Linked DNA regions of Krasilnikovia cinnamomea. Each later gene encodes a partner of the first gene's protein in a complex. Links are inferred from orthologs where the notes say so. Each region holds a gene or a part of one and is shown in the gene's direction. Other genes may lie near its edges.

What was found.
Region 2: the proteins of nusB (region 1) and rpsJ are in contact, whole or in part, in a solved structure (PDB 3D3B), measured with the Escherichia coli proteins. The link is inferred for Krasilnikovia cinnamomea from one-to-one orthologs.

The regions. Positions count from the first base shown.
Region 1 is NZ_SHKY01000001.1:777,314-786,324, reverse strand. The notes cover bases 4-2,791. They hold nusB (transcription antitermination factor NusB), read left to right. Parts: upstream 4-1,086; coding sequence 1,087-1,497; downstream 1,498-2,791. Other genes in these bases: pyrR (bifunctional pyr operon transcriptional regulator/uracil phosphoribosyltransferase PyrR), read left to right, coding at 2,533-2,791; bldD (transcriptional regulator BldD), read right to left, coding at 1,750-2,238; efp (elongation factor P), read left to right, coding at 506-1,063; aroQ (type II 3-dehydroquinate dehydratase), read left to right, coding at 5-463. Outside these bases: more of pyrR, read left to right, coding at 2,792-3,096; EV385_RS03385 (aspartate carbamoyltransferase catalytic subunit), read left to right, coding at 3,093-4,013; EV385_RS03380 (dihydroorotase), read left to right, coding at 4,013-5,278; carA (glutamine-hydrolyzing carbamoyl-phosphate synthase small subunit), read left to right, coding at 5,275-6,390; carB (carbamoyl-phosphate synthase large subunit), read left to right, coding at 6,390-9,011. UniProt on the Escherichia coli protein: Part of the processive rRNA transcription and antitermination complex (rrnTAC). The complex forms an RNA-chaperone ring around the RNA exit tunnel of RNA polymerase (RNAP).
Region 2 is NZ_SHKY01000001.1:4,133,841-4,142,739, forward strand. Bases 744-3,419 are described here. They hold rpsJ (30S ribosomal protein S10), read left to right. Parts: upstream 744-1,765; coding sequence 1,766-2,074; downstream 2,075-3,419. Other genes in these bases: tuf (elongation factor Tu), read left to right, coding at 744-1,421; rplC (50S ribosomal protein L3), read left to right, coding at 2,086-2,736; rplD (50S ribosomal protein L4), read left to right, coding at 2,733-3,374; rplW (50S ribosomal protein L23), read left to right, coding at 3,371-3,419. In the rest of the region: fusA (elongation factor G), read left to right, coding at 1-111; more of tuf, read left to right, coding at 228-743; more of rplW, read left to right, coding at 3,420-3,673; rplB (50S ribosomal protein L2), read left to right, coding at 3,686-4,525; rpsS (30S ribosomal protein S19), read left to right, coding at 4,541-4,822; rplV (50S ribosomal protein L22), read left to right, coding at 4,860-5,318; rpsC (30S ribosomal protein S3), read left to right, coding at 5,318-6,151; rplP (50S ribosomal protein L16), read left to right, coding at 6,155-6,580; rpmC (50S ribosomal protein L29), read left to right, coding at 6,580-6,816; rpsQ (30S ribosomal protein S17), read left to right, coding at 6,813-7,088; rplN (50S ribosomal protein L14), read left to right, coding at 7,181-7,549; rplX (50S ribosomal protein L24), read left to right, coding at 7,546-7,866; rplE (50S ribosomal protein L5), read left to right, coding at 7,866-8,435; EV385_RS18775 (type Z 30S ribosomal protein S14), read left to right, coding at 8,438-8,623; rpsH (30S ribosomal protein S8), read left to right, coding at 8,740-8,899. UniProt on the Escherichia coli protein: Involved in the binding of tRNA to the ribosomes. Part of the processive rRNA transcription and antitermination complex (rrnTAC). The complex forms an RNA-chaperone ring around the RNA exit tunnel of RNA polymerase (RNAP).

The DNA.
Region 1 (9,011 bases):
CAGCATGAGGCGGGTGCACGTGCTCAACGGGCCGAACCTGGGGCGGCTTGGCACCCGGCAGGTCGACGTCTACGGCGTCACCTCGTACGCGGACCTGGTCGCCATGTGCGAGGCGACCGGCGCGGAGCTGGGCCTGGACGTGCGGGTCCGGCAGACCGACGCGGAGCACGAGATGCTGGCCTGGCTGCATGCCGCCGCCGACGAGCAGGCCCCGGTGGTGCTGAACCCCGGAGCGTGGTCGCACTATTCGTACGCGGTCCGGGACGCCTGCGCGCTGCTGCGCGCCCCGCTGGTCGAGGTGCACATCTCCAACATCCACGCGCGGGAGGAGTTCCGGCACCACTCGGTGGTCTCCGCGGTCGCCACCGGCGTCATCGCCGGGCTGGGGGTCGACGGCTACCGGCTGGCGTTGCAGCACATCGCGCGGTGGCCCGATTCGTCGGGTGACACGCCGCGCCGGTAAACTTTTCGGGTCACTTCTATCGCGTCAAGATCAAGGCAGGACATGGCCACTACGAACGACCTCAAGAACGGCCTCGTGCTCAACCTCGACGGCGAGCTCTGGGCCGTCGTGGAGTTCCAGCACGTCAAGCCGGGCAAGGGCGGTGCGTTCGTGCGCACGACGCTCAAGAACGTGCTCTCCGGCAAGGTGGTGGACAAGACCTTCAACGCGGGTACGAAGGTCGACACGGCCACGGTCGACAAGCGCACGATGCAGTATCTGTACCTCGACGGTGACGACTTCGTCTTCATGGACCTGGACACCTTCGACCAGATCCACGTGCCCGGTGGCACCGTGGGCGAGGCGGCGAACTACCTGCTGCCCGAGGCCGAGGCGACCGTGGCGACCCACGAGGGCGTGCCGCTCTACATCGAGCTGCCCACCAGCGTCTTCCTCGAGGTGACGTACACCGAGCCGGGCCTGCAGGGCGACCGCTCGACGGGCGGCACCAAGCCGGCGACCGTGGAGACCGGCGCGACCGTCCAGGTGCCGCTGTTCATCACCACCGGCGAGAAGATCAAGGTCGATACCCGCGACGGCCGTTACCTCGGCCGCAGCTGATGCCCGAGGCCCCCAAGCTGCAGATGCCCGCGCGTCGCAAGGCGCGCAAGCGGGCGCTGGACGTCCTCTACGAGGCCGACCTGCGGGATCTGCCGCCCCGCCAGGTGCTCGCGGGCTACCTGGAACGCATCGCCAAGCCGCACCCGGATCACCTGGAGTACACCGTCGGGCTGGTCGAGGGTGTGGCCACGCACCTGGACCGGATCGACGAGCTGATCGCCAGTTACGCCGAGGGCTGGACGCTGTCCCGGATGCCCGTGGTGGATCGCAACCTGGCCCGCATCGCGGTGTACGAACTGCTCTACGTGCCCGAGATCGACGACCCGGTCGCGATCACCGAGGCGGTCGAGCTGGCCAAGCAGATGTCCACCGATGACAGCCCGCGCTTCCTCAACGGCATCCTGGGCCGCATCGCGGAGTTCGCCACCCGCTGACGTGCGCGTTCACGGCCCGGACCAGCCATGGTCCGGGCCGTCGGTCTGTGTGCCCCACGTCCTTGCCCGCCCGCGCCTGCGTGTGCCGGGGTGCGGCTCAGCCGCCCACGGCGAGGTCCGCTCCACATAGTTGGTGAGTTCGGGTTGGGGGCTAACCCGAACTCACCAGGATCTGCGGCAATCCCGCCCCACAGACGGCGGAGCCCGCGTCGCCGGAGGGGCGACGCGGGCTCCGCTGGTGGGGTTCGGTGCTCAGGAGGCGAAGAACGCCCGCGGGTCGGCGACCAGGACACCCTGCTCGGTCAGGCGCTCGATGAGGCCGGACGGCGAGATGTCGTAGACGATGGCCAGCGCGCGCAGGTCGTCGGCGCGGATGGACAGCACCCGCCCGTTGTAGTCACCGCGCTGCTGCTGTATGGCCCGCGCGTACCGCGCCACGTAGGCGAGGTCCTCGCTGGTGGTGTCGTACAGCTTCTCGAGGTCGAGAACGATCTTGTTGGTGGCTTCGAGCCGGACTCCGCTGCCGTCGGGCAGCAGCTCCGACACGGGGACGCGGTAGAAGTCGGCGAGCTCGGCCAGACGGGACACGGTGACCGCACGGTCGCCGCGCTCGTACGAGCCCACCACGACGGCCTTCCAGCGGCCGTTCGACTTCTCTTCCACGCCCTGCAGGGACAGGCCCTGCTGCTGGCGAATGGAGCGCAGGCGGGCGCCCAACGACTTGGCGTACTCAGACGGCATACGGTCACTCCCAGTGCTGTGCTGGCCCAGAGGGTTCTTCCTCTGCGGATCGCTACGCAGCGTGACGGTACGGAGTTTGCGATCCCGGGTCAAGTGTCGGTTACCGATGAGACGCGGGAGTCGCGTAACTTGACCACTTTAGCCCCTTTCCTCGGCGGGTAGGGCACGTCACGGACCTGCACTCTGTGTTCACTGGTAACGTGACGCCAGCCAGTGGGTTGACCCCTGCCCCAGGGGTTTCCCGCCAGACATCCTTTAACGACCCGTCCCGTGAGGCGGGGAAGGAGGTCAGCCGTGGCATATCCACGCGCCGACACTACTGACAAGATCATTCTTTCCGGGGCCGATCTCCACCGGGTGGTGGATCGGATCGCCCATCAGATCCTCGAGAAGACCTCCGGTGCCACGGGCACGGTGCTTCTCGGCATCCCCACCCGGGGTGTTCCGCTGGCCCGCCGCCTGGCCGCCCGGATCCACGCCTTCGAAGGCGTGGACGTCCCGGTCGGTGCGCTCGACATCACGCTCTACCGCGACGACCTGCGGCTGCACGCCACCCGTGCGCTCGGCAAGACCGAACTGCCGCCGGGCGGCATCGACGGGCGCCGGGTCATTCTCGTCGACGACGTGCTCTTCTCCGGCCGTACGGTCCGGGCGGCGCTGGACGCGCTCAGCGACATCGGGCGGCCCAGCTCGGTGCAACTCGCCGTCCTGGTCGACCGGGGTCACCGCGAGTTGCCGATCCGGGCCGACTACGTCGGCAAGAACATCCCCACCGCCCGGTCCGAGAGCGTGCGCGTGGCGCTGGCCGAGACCGACGACGGTACGGACGAGGTCCGGCTCACCGGAGGCGAGAAATGATCAAGCATCTGCGGTCGGCGGCCGATCTGGACGCACCCACCGCCATCCTGATCCTCGACACCGCCGCGGAGATGGCCGCGCTGGCGGGCCGTGAGGTGAAGAAGCTGCCCACCCTGCGCGGGCGCACCGTGGTCAACCTCTTCTACGAGGACTCCACCCGGACCCGGATCTCCTTCGAGGCCGCCGCCAAGCGCCTGTCCGCGGACGTCATCAACTTCTCCGCCAAGGGCTCCAGCGTCAGCAAGGGCGAGAGCCTCAAGGACACCGCGCTGACGTTGCAGGCGATGGGCGCGGACGCGGTCGTCATCCGGCACTCCGCCTCGGGCGCCCCGCACCGGCTCGCCAACTGGATCGACGGTTCCGTGGTCAACGCGGGTGACGGCACCCACGAGCACCCGACCCAGGCGCTGCTGGACGCGTACACGATGCGTTCGCGCCTCGGCCGGCTCGCCGGGCTGAACGTGGTGATCGTCGGCGATGTGCTGCACAGCCGGGTGGCCCGCTCCAACGTGCTGCTGCTGTCCACTCTGGGCGCCAAGGTGACGCTGGTCGGCCCGCCGACGCTGATCCCGCTGGACGTCGCGGCGGCGCTGGCCCCCGGCACCGAGGTCTCGTACGACCTCGACGCCGTGCTGCCCACCGCCGACGTGGTGATGATGCTGCGGGTGCAGACCGAGCGGATGCAGGACTCCTTCTTCCCCTCGGCCCGCGAGTACGCCCGCCGGTACGGCCTGGACGCCGCCCGGATGCACCGGCTGGCCGAGCACGCGATCGTCATGCACCCCGGCCCGATGAACCGCGGCATGGAGATCACCCCGGCGGTGGCCGACTCGCCCCGCTCCACCATCGTCGAACAGGTCACCAACGGCGTCAGCGTCCGGATGGCCGTTCTCTACCTGCTCCTGGGAGGCAAATGATGGCGGCGTACCTGATCAAGGGTGTCCGGGTTCTCGGCGGTGAGCCCCGCGACCTGCTGATCCGCGACGGGGTGATCGCCGACGGCGACGCGAAGGGCGCCGAGGTGATCGAGGCGGCCGGGCTGGTCGCCCTGCCCGGCCTGGTCGACCTGCACACCCACCTGCGCGAGCCCGGCCGCGAGGACGCCGAGACGGTCGAGACCGGCTCGCGGGCCGCCGCGCTGGGCGGCTACACCGCGGTCTGCGCGATGGCCAACACCTCCCCGGTCGCCGACACCGCGGGCGTGGTCGAGCAGGTGTGGCGGCTCGGCCGGGAGGCCGGGCTGGTCGACGTGCAGCCGATCGGCGCGGTCACGGTCGGGCTCGCGGGCAAGCAGCTCGCCGAGCTGGGCGCGATGGCCGACTCCGCGGCCCGGGTACGAATCTTCTCCGACGACGGCTTCTGCGTCGCCGACCCCCGGCTGATGCGCCGCGCCCTGGAGTACGTGAAGGCGTTCGACGGGATCATCGCCCAGCACGCCGAGGAGCCCCGGCTCACCGAGGGTGCGCAGATGCACGAGGGCGAGGTTTCCACCCGGCTCGGCCTCACCGGCTGGCCCGCCGTCGCCGAGGAGGCGATCATCGCCCGGGACGTGCTGCTGGCCGAGCACGTGGGCAGCCGCCTGCACGTCTGCCACGTCTCCACCGCGGGCAGCGTCGAGGTGCTGCGCCAGGCCAAGGCCCGTGGCGTGCGGGTCACCGCCGAGGTGACTCCGCACCACCTGCTGCTCACCGACGAGCTGGCCGCCAGCTACGACCCGGTGTACAAGGTGAACCCGCCGCTGCGTACCGCCGCCGACATCGAGGCGCTGCGCGCCGCCCTGGCCGACGGCACCATCGACATCGTCGCCACCGACCACGCCCCGCACGCCGTGGAGGACAAGGAGTGCGAGTGGGCGTACGCCCGCCCCGGCATGGTCGGCCTGGAAACCGCGCTGCCGGTCGTGCTTTCGGTCCTCGGTGAGCAGTGGGACCTGATCGCCGAGCGGATGTCGCGCGCCCCGGCCCGGATCGCCGGGCTGACCGGGCACGGCGGGGACCTCACGGTCGGCTCGCCGGCCAACCTGACGCTGGTGGACCCGTCCGCCCGCCGGGTCGTCGACCCGGCCGGGCTGGCGAGCCGCAGCCGCAACACACCGTACGCGGGCACCACCCTGCCGGGTCGCATCGTCGCGACCTTCCTCCGGGGAGAGCCGACAGTCCTGGACGGGAAGGCGACCAAGTGACACGCACCCCTGCGATCCTCGTGCTCGAGGACGGCCGCACGTTCGCCGGTGAGGCGTACGGCGCCGTCGGCGAGACCTTCGGCGAGGCGGTCTTCACCACCGGCATGACCGGGTACCAGGAGACCCTGACCGACCCGTCGTACCACCGGCAGGTCGTGGTGCAGACCGCGCCACAGATCGGCAACACCGGCGTCAACGGCGAGGACGACGAGTCGAACCGGATCTGGGTCTCCGGCTACGTGGTCCGCGACCCGTCCCGCCGCCCCTCCAACTGGCGGGCCACCGGCGACCTCGGCGAACGGCTGGCCGCCGAGGGCGTCGTCGGCATCAGCGGCATCGACACCCGGGCGCTGACCCGGCACCTGCGCGAACGCGGCGCCATGCGGGTCGGCGTGTCCAGCCTGGACACCGACCCGCAGGCACTGCTGGCCAAGGTCCAGCAGGCGCCCGGCATGGTCGGCGCGGACCTGTCCGCGCAGGTGAGCACGCCCCAGCCGTACACGGTCGAGGCGGTGGGGGAGCACCGCTACACGATCGCCGCGCTGGATCTGGGCATCAAGCGCAACGTGTCCCGGCGCCTCGCCGAGCGCGGGGTGACCACCCACATCCTGCCGTCGTCGTCCAGCGTGGAGGACCTGCTGGCGGTGAACCCGGACGCGGTGTTCTTCTCGCCCGGCCCCGGCGACCCCGCCACCGCCGACCACCCGGTCGCGCTGGCGCAAGAGGTGATGCGCCGCCGCATCCCGCTGTTCGGCATCTGCTTCGGTAGCCAGATCCTCGGCCGCGCGCTCGGCTTCGGCACCTACAAGCTCGGGTACGGCCACCGCGGCATCAACCAGCCCGTGCTGGACCGCACCACCGGCAAGGTCGAGGTGACCAGCCACAACCACGGCTTCGCCGTCGACGCCCCGGCCGACAAGGTGACCGACACCGAGTTCGGCCGGGTCGAAGTCAGTCACGTGTGCCTCAACGACAACGTGGTCGAAGGGCTGCGGGCCCTCGATGTGCCCGCGTTCACCGTCCAGTACCACCCCGAGGCGGCTGCGGGCCCGCACGACGCGGACTACCTGTTCGATCGCTTCGTGGAGCTCGTCGAGAAGAGGGCTTCCTGATGCCGAAGCGTACTGATCTGCGTCATGTCATGGTGATCGGCTCCGGGCCGATCGTCATCGGCCAGGCCTGCGAGTTCGACTACTCCGGCACCCAGGCGTGCCGGGTGCTGCGTGCCGAGGGCCTGCGGGTCTCGCTGGTGAACTCCAACCCCGCCACGATCATGACGGACCCGGAGTTCGCGGACGCCACCTACGTCGAGCCGATCACCCCGGAGTTCGTCGAGCTGGTCATCGCCCGGGAGCGCCCCGACGCGATCCTGCCCACCCTGGGCGGGCAGACCGCGCTGAACACCGCGGTCGCGCTGCACGAGAACGGCGTGCTCGACAAGTACGGCGTGGAGCTGATCGGCGCGAACATCGACGCGATCCAGCGCGGCGAGGACCGCCAGAAGTTCAAGGACATCGTCGCGAAGGCCGGCGGCGAGACCCCGCGCTCGCGGGTCTGCCACTCGATGGACGAGGTCCGCGCGACCGTCGCCGAGCTGGGCCTGCCGGTCGTCATCCGGCCGTCGTTCACCATGGGCGGGCTCGGCTCCGGCATGGCGCACACCGACGAGGACCTGGAGCGCATCGCGGGCGCCGGGCTGGCCGCCTCCCCGGTGCACGAGGTGCTCATCGAGGAGAGCGTGCTCGGCTGGAAGGAGTACGAGCTCGAACTGATGCGCGACAAGCACGACAACGTCGTGGTCGTCTGCTCGATCGAGAACATCGACCCGATGGGCGTGCACACCGGCGACAGCGTCACCGTCGCCCCGGCCATGACCCTGACCGACCGCGAGTACCAGCGCCTGCGCGACCTGGGCATCGCGGTGCTGCGCGAGGTCGGCGTGGACACCGGCGGCTGCAACATCCAGTTCGCGGTGAACCCGGACAACGGCCGCCTGGTCGTCATCGAGATGAACCCGCGCGTCTCCCGCTCGTCGGCGCTCGCCTCGAAGGCCACCGGCTTCTCGATCGCGAAGATCGCCGCGAAGCTGGCCATCGGCTACACCCTCGACGAGATCCCCAACGACATCACGCTGAAGACGCCGGCCGCGTTCGAGCCCGCGCTGGACTACGTGGTGGTGAAGATCCCCCGGTTCGCGTTCGAGAAGTTCCCGGGCGCCGATCCCGAGCTGACCACCACGATGAAGTCCGTGGGCGAGGCGATGAGCCTGGGCCGCAACTTCGCCGAGGCGCTCAACAAGGCCATGCGCTCGATGGAGACCAAGGCCGCCGGCTTCTGGACCCAGCCGGACCCGACCGACTCCCTCGACGAGACCCTCGAAGCGCTGCGGATCCCGCACGACGGGCGGCTGTACACCGTGGAGCGGGCCCTGCGGCTCGGCGCCACGATCGCGCAGGTGCACGAGGCCAGCGGCCGCATCGACCCGTGGTTCCTGGAGGAGATCGCGGCGCTGGTGGAGCTGCGCGCCGAGATCCTCGCCGCCGCGGTGCTGGACGAGGACCTGCTGCGCCGGGCCAAGCGGGCCGGGCTGTCCGACCGTCAGCTCGCCGCGCTGCGCCCCGAGCTCGCGGGCGAGGACGGGGTCCGCACGCTGCGGCACCGCCTCGGCGTACGCCCGGTGTACAAGACCGTCGACACGTGCGCGGCCGAGTTCGCCGCGAACACCCCGTACCACTACTCGTCGTATGACGAGGAGACCGAGGTGGCGCCGTCGGACCGGCCCAAGGTGCTCATCCTGGGGTCGGGGCCGAACCGGATCGGGCAGGGCATCGAGTTCGACTACTCGTGCGTGCACGCCGTCCAGGCGCTTAAGGGCGAGTACGAGACCGTGATGGTCAACTGCAACCCGGAGACCGTCTCCACGGACTACGACACCGCCGACCGGCTGTACTTCGAGCCGCTCACGTTCGAGGACGTCCTCGAGGTGGTGCACGCCGAGGACGCCTCCGGCAAGGCCGCCGGCGGGCCCGGCGTGGTCGGAGTGATCGTGCAGCTCGGCGGGCAGACCCCGCTGGGGCTGGCGCGCCGCCTCAAGGCCGCCGGAGTGCCGATCGTCGGCACCTCCCCGGAGTCGATCGACCTGGCCGAGGACCGGGGCGCGTTCGGTGCGGTGCTGGCCCGGGCCGGGCTGCGCTCCCCGGACCACGGCACGGCCGTCAGCTTCGAGGAGGCCAAGGCGATCGCCGACACCATTGGCTACCCGGTGCTCGTGCGTCCGTCCTACGTCCTCGGCGGCCGCGGCATGGAGATCGTGTACGACGAGCCGACGCTGGCCGCGTACATCGAACGCGCCACCGAGATCTCCCCGGACCACCCCGTGCTGGTGGACCGGTTCCTCGACGACGCCATCGAGATCGACGTGGACGCGCTCTGCGACGCCACCGGCGAGGTCTACCTCGGCGGCGTGATGGAACACATCGAGGAGGCCGGCATCCACTCCGGTGACTCGTCGTGCTCGCTGCCGCCGGTCACCCTGGCCGGGGCGCACCTGGCCGAGGTGCGCCGCTACACCGAGGCGATCGCCCGCGGCGTCGGCGTACGGGGCCTGCTCAACGTCCAGTACGCCCTCAAGGACGACACCCTGTACGTGCTGGAGGCCAACCCGCGCGCCTCCCGTACGGTGCCGTTCGTGTCGAAGGCGACCGCGGTGCCGCTGGCCAAGGCCGCCGCCCGG
Region 2 (8,899 bases), 3.4 Mb from region 1 along the record:
CTCCGGTCGAAGACCCAGGGCCGGGCGAGCTACAGCATGCAGTTCGACTCCTACGCCGAGGTCCCGGCCAACGTGGCGAAGGAGATCATCGCGAAGGCCACCGGCGCCTGATCGGTGAGGCGCGTGCGGTCCGTCGCGGACCGCACGCGCACGAGCAGTCGACAGAGTCCTAAGCGCCATCTCGGCGCGCCGGGCGAGAAGAAAACCCAGTCCACAGGAGGACACCAGTGGCGAAGGCGAAGTTCGAGCGGACTAAGCCGCACGTCAACATCGGCACCATTGGTCACATCGACCACGGTAAGACGACGCTGACTGCGGCCATCACGAAGGTCCTGCACGACCAGTACCCGGACCTGAACCCGTACACCCCGTTCGACGAGATCGACAAGGCGCCTGAAGAGAAGGCCCGTGGTATCACGATCTCGATCGCGCACGTCGAGTACCAGACCGCGGCGCGGCACTACGCGCACGTGGACTGCCCCGGCCACGCCGACTACATCAAGAACATGATCACCGGTGCCGCGCAGATGGACGGCGCGATCCTGGTGGTCGCGGCGACCGACGGCCCGATGCCGCAGACCAAGGAGCACGTGCTCCTGGCCCGCCAGGTCGGCGTTCCGTACATCGTCGTGGCGCTGAACAAGAGCGACATGGTCGAGGACGAGGAGCTCCTGGAGCTCGTCGAGCTCGAGGTTCGCGAGCTGCTCAGCACGTACGAGTTCCCGGGCGACGACGTGCCGGTCGTGCGCGTCTCGGCGCTCAAGGCGCTCGAGGGCGACCCGACCTGGTCGGAGAAGCTCATGGAGCTGATGAACGCGGTCGACACCGCGATTCCGCAGCCCGAGCGGGAGACCGAGAAGCCGTTCCTCATGCCGATCGAGGACGTCTTCACGATCACCGGTCGCGGTACGGTCGTCACCGGCCGGGCCGAGCGCGGCATCCTCAAGCCGAACGAGGAGGTCGAGATCGTCGGCATCCGCGAGAAGTCGACGAAGACCGTCTGCACCGGCATCGAGATGTTCCGCAAGCTGCTCGACGAGGCCCGCGCGGGTGAGAACGTCGGTCTGCTCCTGCGCGGTATCAAGCGTGAGGACGTCGAGCGCGGCATGGTGGTCGTCAAGCCGGGCACCACGACCCCGCACACGGAGTTCGAGGGCCAGGTCTACATCCTCTCGAAGGAGGAGGGCGGCCGGCACACCCCGTTCTTCCAGAACTACCGTCCGCAGTTCTACTTCCGTACCACGGACGTCACCGGCGTCGTCACGCTGCCCGAGGGCACCGAGATGGTCATGCCGGGCGACTCCACCACCATGAGCGTCAAGCTGATCCAGCCGATCGCCATGGAGCAGGGCCTGAAGTTCGCGATCCGCGAGGGTGGCCGCACCGTCGGCGCCGGAACGGTCACGAAGATCAACAAGTGAGTACGGTGACCCCGATTAGCGTTGCCGCAGTGAATACGGCATACTAGTCAGGTTGCGTCCGCGCAGGGTGGTTGGCAGTTCGAAACTCCGATAGGGGCCAAGTCTCCGAGAGGGGTTCGGCTGCCAACCGCCCTCGCCCGGTGTCCGGCGCGTGCTTCGGCCGCCGGCACCCTGATCCCCGCGATCACACCGATCGCTCCAGCGTGCTGGGGCGGAGCTCGGTTTCGGCGCGCGACACGCCCGACCGCGGGGGTCGGACATCGCAGGATCGACGGTCCTGCGGGCATGCGAGGGCCACCCGCTTTCGCACGTAGCGGCATCGAGAGAAGGAAACAGAAGCCACCATGGCGGGACAGAAGATCCGCATCCGGCTCAAGGCCTATGACCACGAGGTCGTCGACTCCTCGGCGCGAAAGATCGTCGAGACGGTGACGCGTACCGGGGCGCAGGTTGCAGGCCCGGTGCCGCTGCCCACGGAGATCAACCGTTTCTGCGTGATCCGTTCGCCGCACAAGTACAAGGACTCGCGCGAGCACTTCGAGATGCGCACGCACAAGCGTCTGATCGACATCATCGACCCGACTCCGAAGACGGTCGACTCGCTCATGCGCCTCGACCTTCCGGCTGGCGTCGACATCGAGATCAAGCTGTAGGGATCCGGACAATGGACAGGCAAGTGAAGGGCATCCTGGGCGCCAAGCTCGGCATGACTCAGGTGTGGGACAACGGCAAGGTCGTCCCGGTCACCGTGGTGCAGGCCGGCCCGTGCGTCGTGACCCAGGTCCGCACCCCCGAGACGGACGGTTACTCGGCCGTCCAGCTGGCGTTCGGCGCCATCGACCCGCGCAAGGTCAACAAGCCCGAGGGCGGCCACTACGCGAAGGCCGGTGTGTCGCCGCGGCGCCACCTCGTCGAGCTGCGCACCACGGACGCGACCGCGTACGAGCTCGGTCAGGAGGTCACCGTCGAGGCGTTCTCGCCCGGGACCCCGATCGACGTCACGGGCAAGACCAAGGGCAAGGGCTACGCCGGTGTCATGAAGCGGCACGGCTTCCACGGCCTCAAGGGCAGCCACGGTGTCGAGCGCAAGCACCGCTCACCCGGCTCGATCGGCGCGTGTGCCACCCCGGCCCGGGTCTTCAAGGGCACCCGGATGGCCGGCCGCATGGGCTCCAAGCGCTTCACGGTGCAGAACCTGACCGTGCAGGCGGTCGACACCGAGAACAACCTGATCCTGGTCAAGGGCGCCGTGCCCGGTCCCAAGGGCGCGCTGATCCTGGTCCGCACCGCGGCGAAGAAGGGTGGTGCCCAGTGAGTTCCGTCGACGTGCTGAACGCCGAGGGTGCCAAGTCCGGCTCCGTCGAGCTGCCCGACGACATCTTCGACGTGCAGGCGAACATCCCGCTGATGCACCAGGTCGTCGTGGCCCAGCTCGCCGCGGCCCGGCAGGGCACGCACAAGGCGAAGACCCGCGGCGAGGTCGCCGGTGGCGGCAAGAAGCCGTACAAGCAGAAGGGCACCGGCCGGGCCCGCCAAGGCTCGATCCGCGCGCCGCAGTTCGCCGGCGGTGGCGTCGTGCACGGTCCCGTGCCGCGCGACTACAGCCAGCGGACCCCGAAGAAGATGAAGGCCGCCGCGCTGCGGGGTGCCCTCTCCGACCGGGCCCGCGAGGGCCGCGTGCACGTGGTCGAGGCGTTCGTCACCGGTGAGAAGCCGTCGACCAAGGCCGCGATCGCCACGCTGCGCAAGGCCACCGAGGCCCGCAAGGTTCTGGTCGTGCTGAGCGCTCACGACGAGCTGAACTGGCTGTCGCTGCGCAACGAGGCGTCCGTCCACCTGATCGAGGCAGGCCAGCTGAACACGTACGACGTGCTGGTCGCCGACGACGTCGTCTTCACCAAGGACGCGCTGGACGAGTTCCTGGGCGTGCCGGCCGAGGAGGGGAACAAGTGAGCACGATCGCCGACCCGCGCGACGTCATCTTCGCGCCCGTGGTCTCCGAGAAGAGCTACAGCGTTCTCGACCAGAACTGGTACACGTTCCTCGTCCACCCGGACGCGAACAAGACCCAGATCAAGATCGCGATCCAGCAGATCTTCGGTGTCCGCGTCCTGACGGTGAACACCATCAACCGCGAGGGCAAGCGCAAGCGCACCAAGACCGGCTTCGGTCAGCGCAAGGCGACCAAGCGCGCGATGGTCAAGCTGGCTGACGGTGACCGTATCGAGGCCTTCGGCGGCCCGGTCAGCTAAGGGGTTTGACTCATGCCTATTCGTAAGTACAAGCCGACCACGCCGGGCCGCCGCGGCTCGAGCGTCGCCGACTTCGCCGAGATCACCCGGTCGACGCCGGAGAAGTCCCTGCTGGTTCCGCTGCCCAAGAAGGGCGGGCGCAACGTCCACGGCCGGATCACCACCCGGCACCAGGGCGGCGGCCACAAGCGGCAGTACCGGCTGATCGACTTCAAGCGCAACGACAAGGACGGCGTGCCGGCCAAGGTCGCGCACATCGAGTACGACCCGAACCGCACGGCCCGCATCGCGCTGCTGCACTACGCCGACGGCGAGAAGCGCTACATCGTCGCGCCGAAGGACCTGAAGCAGGGTGACCGGGTCGAGTCGGGGCCGGGCGCGGACATCAAGCCGGGCAACAACCTGCCCCTGCGCAACATCCCGGTCGGTACGACGGTCCACGGCGTGGAGCTTCGTCCCGGCGGTGGCGCCAAGCTGGCCCGCTCGGCCGGTTGCGGCATCCAGCTGCTCGGCCGTGAGGGCGCGTACGCCACGCTGCGTATGCCCTCCGGTGAGATCCGTCGCGTCGACGTGCGCTGCCGCGCCACCGTCGGCGAGATCGGCAACGCCGACCAGTCGAACATCAACTGGGGTAAGGCCGGCCGGATGCGCTGGAAGGGCAAGCGCCCGACCGTCCGTGGTGTCGCCATGAACCCGATCGACCACCCGCACGGTGGTGGTGAGGGCAAGACCTCCGGTGGTCGCCACCCGGTCAACCCGGCTGGTAAGCCGGAGGGCCGTACCCGCCGCAAGGGCCAGGAGAGCGACCGCATGATCGTTCGCCGCCGCTACGCCACCCGCAAGCGCGGGTAACGGGAGTAGAAGAAGATGCCTCGCAGCCTGAAGAAGGGCCCGTTCATCGACGACCACCTGCTCAAGAAGGTGGAAGTCCAGAACGAGAAGAACTCGAAGAACGTCATCAAGACCTGGTCGCGGCGCTCGACGATCATCCCCGACATGCTCGGGCACACGATCGCCGTGCACGACGGGCGCAAGCACGTCCCGGTGTTCATCACCGAGGCCATGGTCGGCCACAAGCTCGGCGAGTTCGCGTTGACCCGTACGTTCAAGGGTCACGAGAAGGACGACCGCAAGAGCCGTCGGCGCTGAGCAGACCCACGGATTAGAGGATCAAGGAGCTACAGCGATGCCAGTTAAGGGCGACGCACCGGCGCTTCCGGGCGCGCGGGCGGTTGCGCGTCACGTGCGCATCTCGCCGAACAAGGCGCGCCGGGTGATCAACCTCGTCCGCGGTCTGCCCGCGAAGGAGGCGCTCACGGTGCTGCAGTTCGCGCCGCAGGCCGCCAGCGAGCAGGTTTACAAGGTGCTCGCCAGCGCGATCGCGAACGCGGAGAACAACGAGCGGCTCGACCCCGACGCGCTCCTCGTCAGCGAGGCGTTCGTCGACGAGGGTCCGACGTTGAAGCGGTTCCGGCCGCGCGCGCAGGGCCGGGCGTACCGGATCCGCAAGCGCACCTGCCACATCACCGTGGCGGTCGAGGCGGTCCAGGTGACCCGCCCGGCGAAGAAGGCCCCGGCGAAGAAGGCCGCCAAGGCCGCTGAGCCGCAGGCCGCCGAGTCCCAGAGCACGGAGGGTGCCGAGTAATGGGTCAGAAGGTTCACCCCACCGGGTTCCGCCTCGGCATTTCCACAGACTGGAAGTCCCGCTGGTTCGCGGACAAGCTCTACAAGGACTACATCGGCGAGGACGTCAAGATTCGCCGGATGATGTCCAAGGGCCTGGAGCGCGCCGGCATCTCCAAGGTGGACATCGAGCGGACCCGCGACCGGGTCCGCGTCGACATCCACACCGCCCGGCCGGGCATCGTCATCGGCCGTAAGGGCGCGGAGGCCGACCGGATCCGTGGCGAGCTCGAGAAGCTCACCGGCAAGCAGGTGCAGCTCAACATCCTCGAGGTGAAGAGCCCCGAGTCGGATGCGCAGCTCGTGGCGCAGGGCGTCGCCGAGCAGCTGTCCAGCCGGGTCAGCTTCCGCCGGGCGATGCGCAAGGCCATGCAGTCGGCGATGAAGAACCCGATCTGCAAGGGCATCCGGGTGCAGGTCTCCGGCCGTCTCGGCGGCGCGGAGATGAGCCGTACGGAGTTCTACCGCGAGGGTCGCGTCCCGCTGCACACCCTGCGCGCCAACATCGAGTACGGCTTCTTCGAGGCCCGTACCACGTTCGGCCGCATCGGCGTGAAGGTGTGGATCTACAAGGGCGACGCCGTGCCGGGCCGTGAGGCGCCGGCCGAGGCGCCCGCGCGTCCGCGCCGTGAGCGTGGCGACCGTCCCGACCGCCCGCGCCGCGGCCGTTCCGGCTCGTCCGGCACGACCGCCGGTGGCACCGAGGCCGGGCGTGCCGCTCAGGCCGCCGCCACCGAGTCGACCGACACCGCCGCGGCCGCCGCGGCTCCGGCCGAGACGCAGCAGGAGGGCTGACACATGCTGATGCCGCGTAAGCCCCCGAAGGGCTTCCGCAAGCCGCACCACCCGGACCGCTCCGGCGCGTCCAAGGGCGGCAACCGGGTGGTCTTCGGCGAGTTCGGAATCCAGGCACTGGAGCCGGCGTACGTGACCAACCGACAGATCGAGTCGGCGCGTATCGCGATGACCCGTCACATCAAGCGTGGCGGCAAGGTCTGGATCTCGATCTTCCCGGACCAGGCCCTGACCAAGAAGCCCGCCGAGACCCGGATGGGTTCCGGTAAGGGTTCGCCCGAGTGGTGGGTGGCGAACGTCAAGCCGGGACGGATCCTCTTCGAGATGTCCTTCCCGAACGAGACGATCGCGCGCGAGGCGATGCGCCGCGCGATCCACAAGCTCCCGATGAAGTGCCGCATCGTGACACGCGAAGTGGGTGAAAGCTGATGGCAGCGGGCGTTAAGGCCGGCGAGCTGCGCGAACTCTCCGAGGAGGAGCTGGTCGCTCGGCTGCGGGAGGCCAAGGCGGAGCTGTTCAACCTCCGCGTGCAGGGCGCCACGGGCCAGCTCGACAACCACCGTCGGCTGCAGGTCGTCCGTCGGGACATCGCACGGATCTACACGATCATGCGTGAGCGCGAGCTGGGTCTCTCGGTCGCGCCGGATGAGGTGACAACAGCGTGAGTGAGAACAGCACCGCCGAGGCGCGGTCCCAGCGCAAGGTGCGCGAGGGCCTCGTGGTCAGCGACAAGATGGACAAGACGGTCGTCGTCGAGGTCGAGGACCGCGTCAAGCACGCCCTCTACGGCAAGGTTCTCCGCCGCACCAGCAAGCTGAAGGCGCACGACGAGCAGAACTCGTGCGGAATCGGCGACCGGGTGCTGCTGATGGAGACCCGTCCGCTGTCCGCCACCAAGCGGTGGCGGGTCGTGGAGATCCTCGAAAAGGCCAAGTGAGTGCGCCGGGCCGGCTTCGTCCGGCCCGGCCGCCCATCGTTCCGCCAAGCTTCGGTACGTCGCCGGAGAACTGGCAGACATAGGAGACAGACGTGATCCAGCAGGAGTCGCGACTGCGCGTCGCCGACAACACGGGTGCCCGGGAGATTCTGTGCATCCGCGTGCTCGGTGGCTCCGGTCGTCGCTACGCGAGCATCGGCGACGTCATCGTGGCCACGGTCAAGGACGCCATCCCCGGCGCCGGTGTGAAGAAGGGTGACGTCGTCAAGGCGGTCATCGTCCGCACCGCCAAGGAGAAGCGTCGCCCCGACGGCTCGTACATCCGGTTCGACGAGAACGCCGCCGTGATCATCAAGGACGGTGGCGACCCCCGCGGTACCCGCATCTTCGGCCCGGTCGGGCGCGAGCTGCGCGACAAGCGGTTCATGAAGATCATCAGCCTGGCGCCGGAGGTGCTCTGACCGTGAAGATCAAGAAGGGCGACACGGTCGTCGTCATCGCCGGCAAGGACAAGGGTGCCAAGGGCAAGGTCATCGCGGCCTACCCGCGGCAGGACAAGGTCCTCGTCGAGGGCGTCAACCGCATGAAGAAGCACGAACGCATCCGCACCACTCAGCGCGGCTCCAAGACCGGTGGCATCGTCACCCAGGAGGCCCCGATCCACATCTCCAACGTGCAGATCGTGGACGACCAGGGCAAGCCGACCCGTGTCGGCTACCGGTTCGACGAGAACGGGCAGAAGATCCGTATCGCGCGTAGCACCGGTAAGGACCTGTGATGACTGCCGCAACTGAAGCCAAGACCCTGCCCCGGCTCAAGGTGAAGTACCGCGAAGAGGTCGTCGCGGGGCTCAAGGAGCAGTACAAGTACGGCAACCCGATGCAGGTTCCCGGCCTGGTGAAGGTCGTCGTGAACATGGGTGTGGGTGAGGCCGCCCGCGACGCCAAGCTGATCGACGGCGCCGTGCGTGACCTGACCACCATCACCGGCCAGAAGCCGCTGGTGCGCCGGGCCACCAAGTCGATCGCGCAGTTCAAGCTCCGCGAGGGCATGCCGATCGGCGCGAAGGTCACGCTGCGCGGGGACCGGATGTGGGAGTTCCTCGACCGGCTGCTATCGATCGCGCTGCCCCGTATCCGTGACTTCCGCGGCCTGGACGGGCGCAAGCTCGACGGGCACGGAAACTACACCTTCGGTCTGACCGAGCAGTCGGTGTTCCACGAGATCGACCAGGACAAGATCGACCGGACCCGTGGCATGGACATCACGATCGTCACGACCGCCACGACCGACGACGAGGGCCGGGCGCTGCTCAAGCTCCTGGGCTTCCCGTTCAAGGAGAACTGAGCATGGCGAAGAAGGCGCTGATCCTCAAGGCTGCCGCGAAGCCGAAGTTCGCTGTGCGCGCGTACACCCGTTGCCAGCGTTGCGGGCGCCCGCATTCGGTCTACCGCAAGTTCGGCCTCTGCCGGGTGTGCATCCGGGAGATGGCCCACCGCGGTGAGCTTCCGGGCGTGTCGAAGGCTTCCTGGTAACCCCGTCCAACCGCCCACCCTCCGCCCGAAGGCGGACCAGAGGCGAGTTTTTGGCAACACCGCTTCGCCGTAGGCCCGCTACCGGGAACCCCGGCGAGAAAGGTTGACGAACACCCATGACGATGACTGACCCGATCGCAGACATGCTCACGCGTCTGCGCAACGCCAACCAGGCGTACCACGACAAGGTGGAGATGCCCTTCTCGAAGATCAAGGCGAACATCGCCGAGGTCCTCAAGGCAGAGGGATACATCGCCTCCTGGTCGGCCGAGGAGC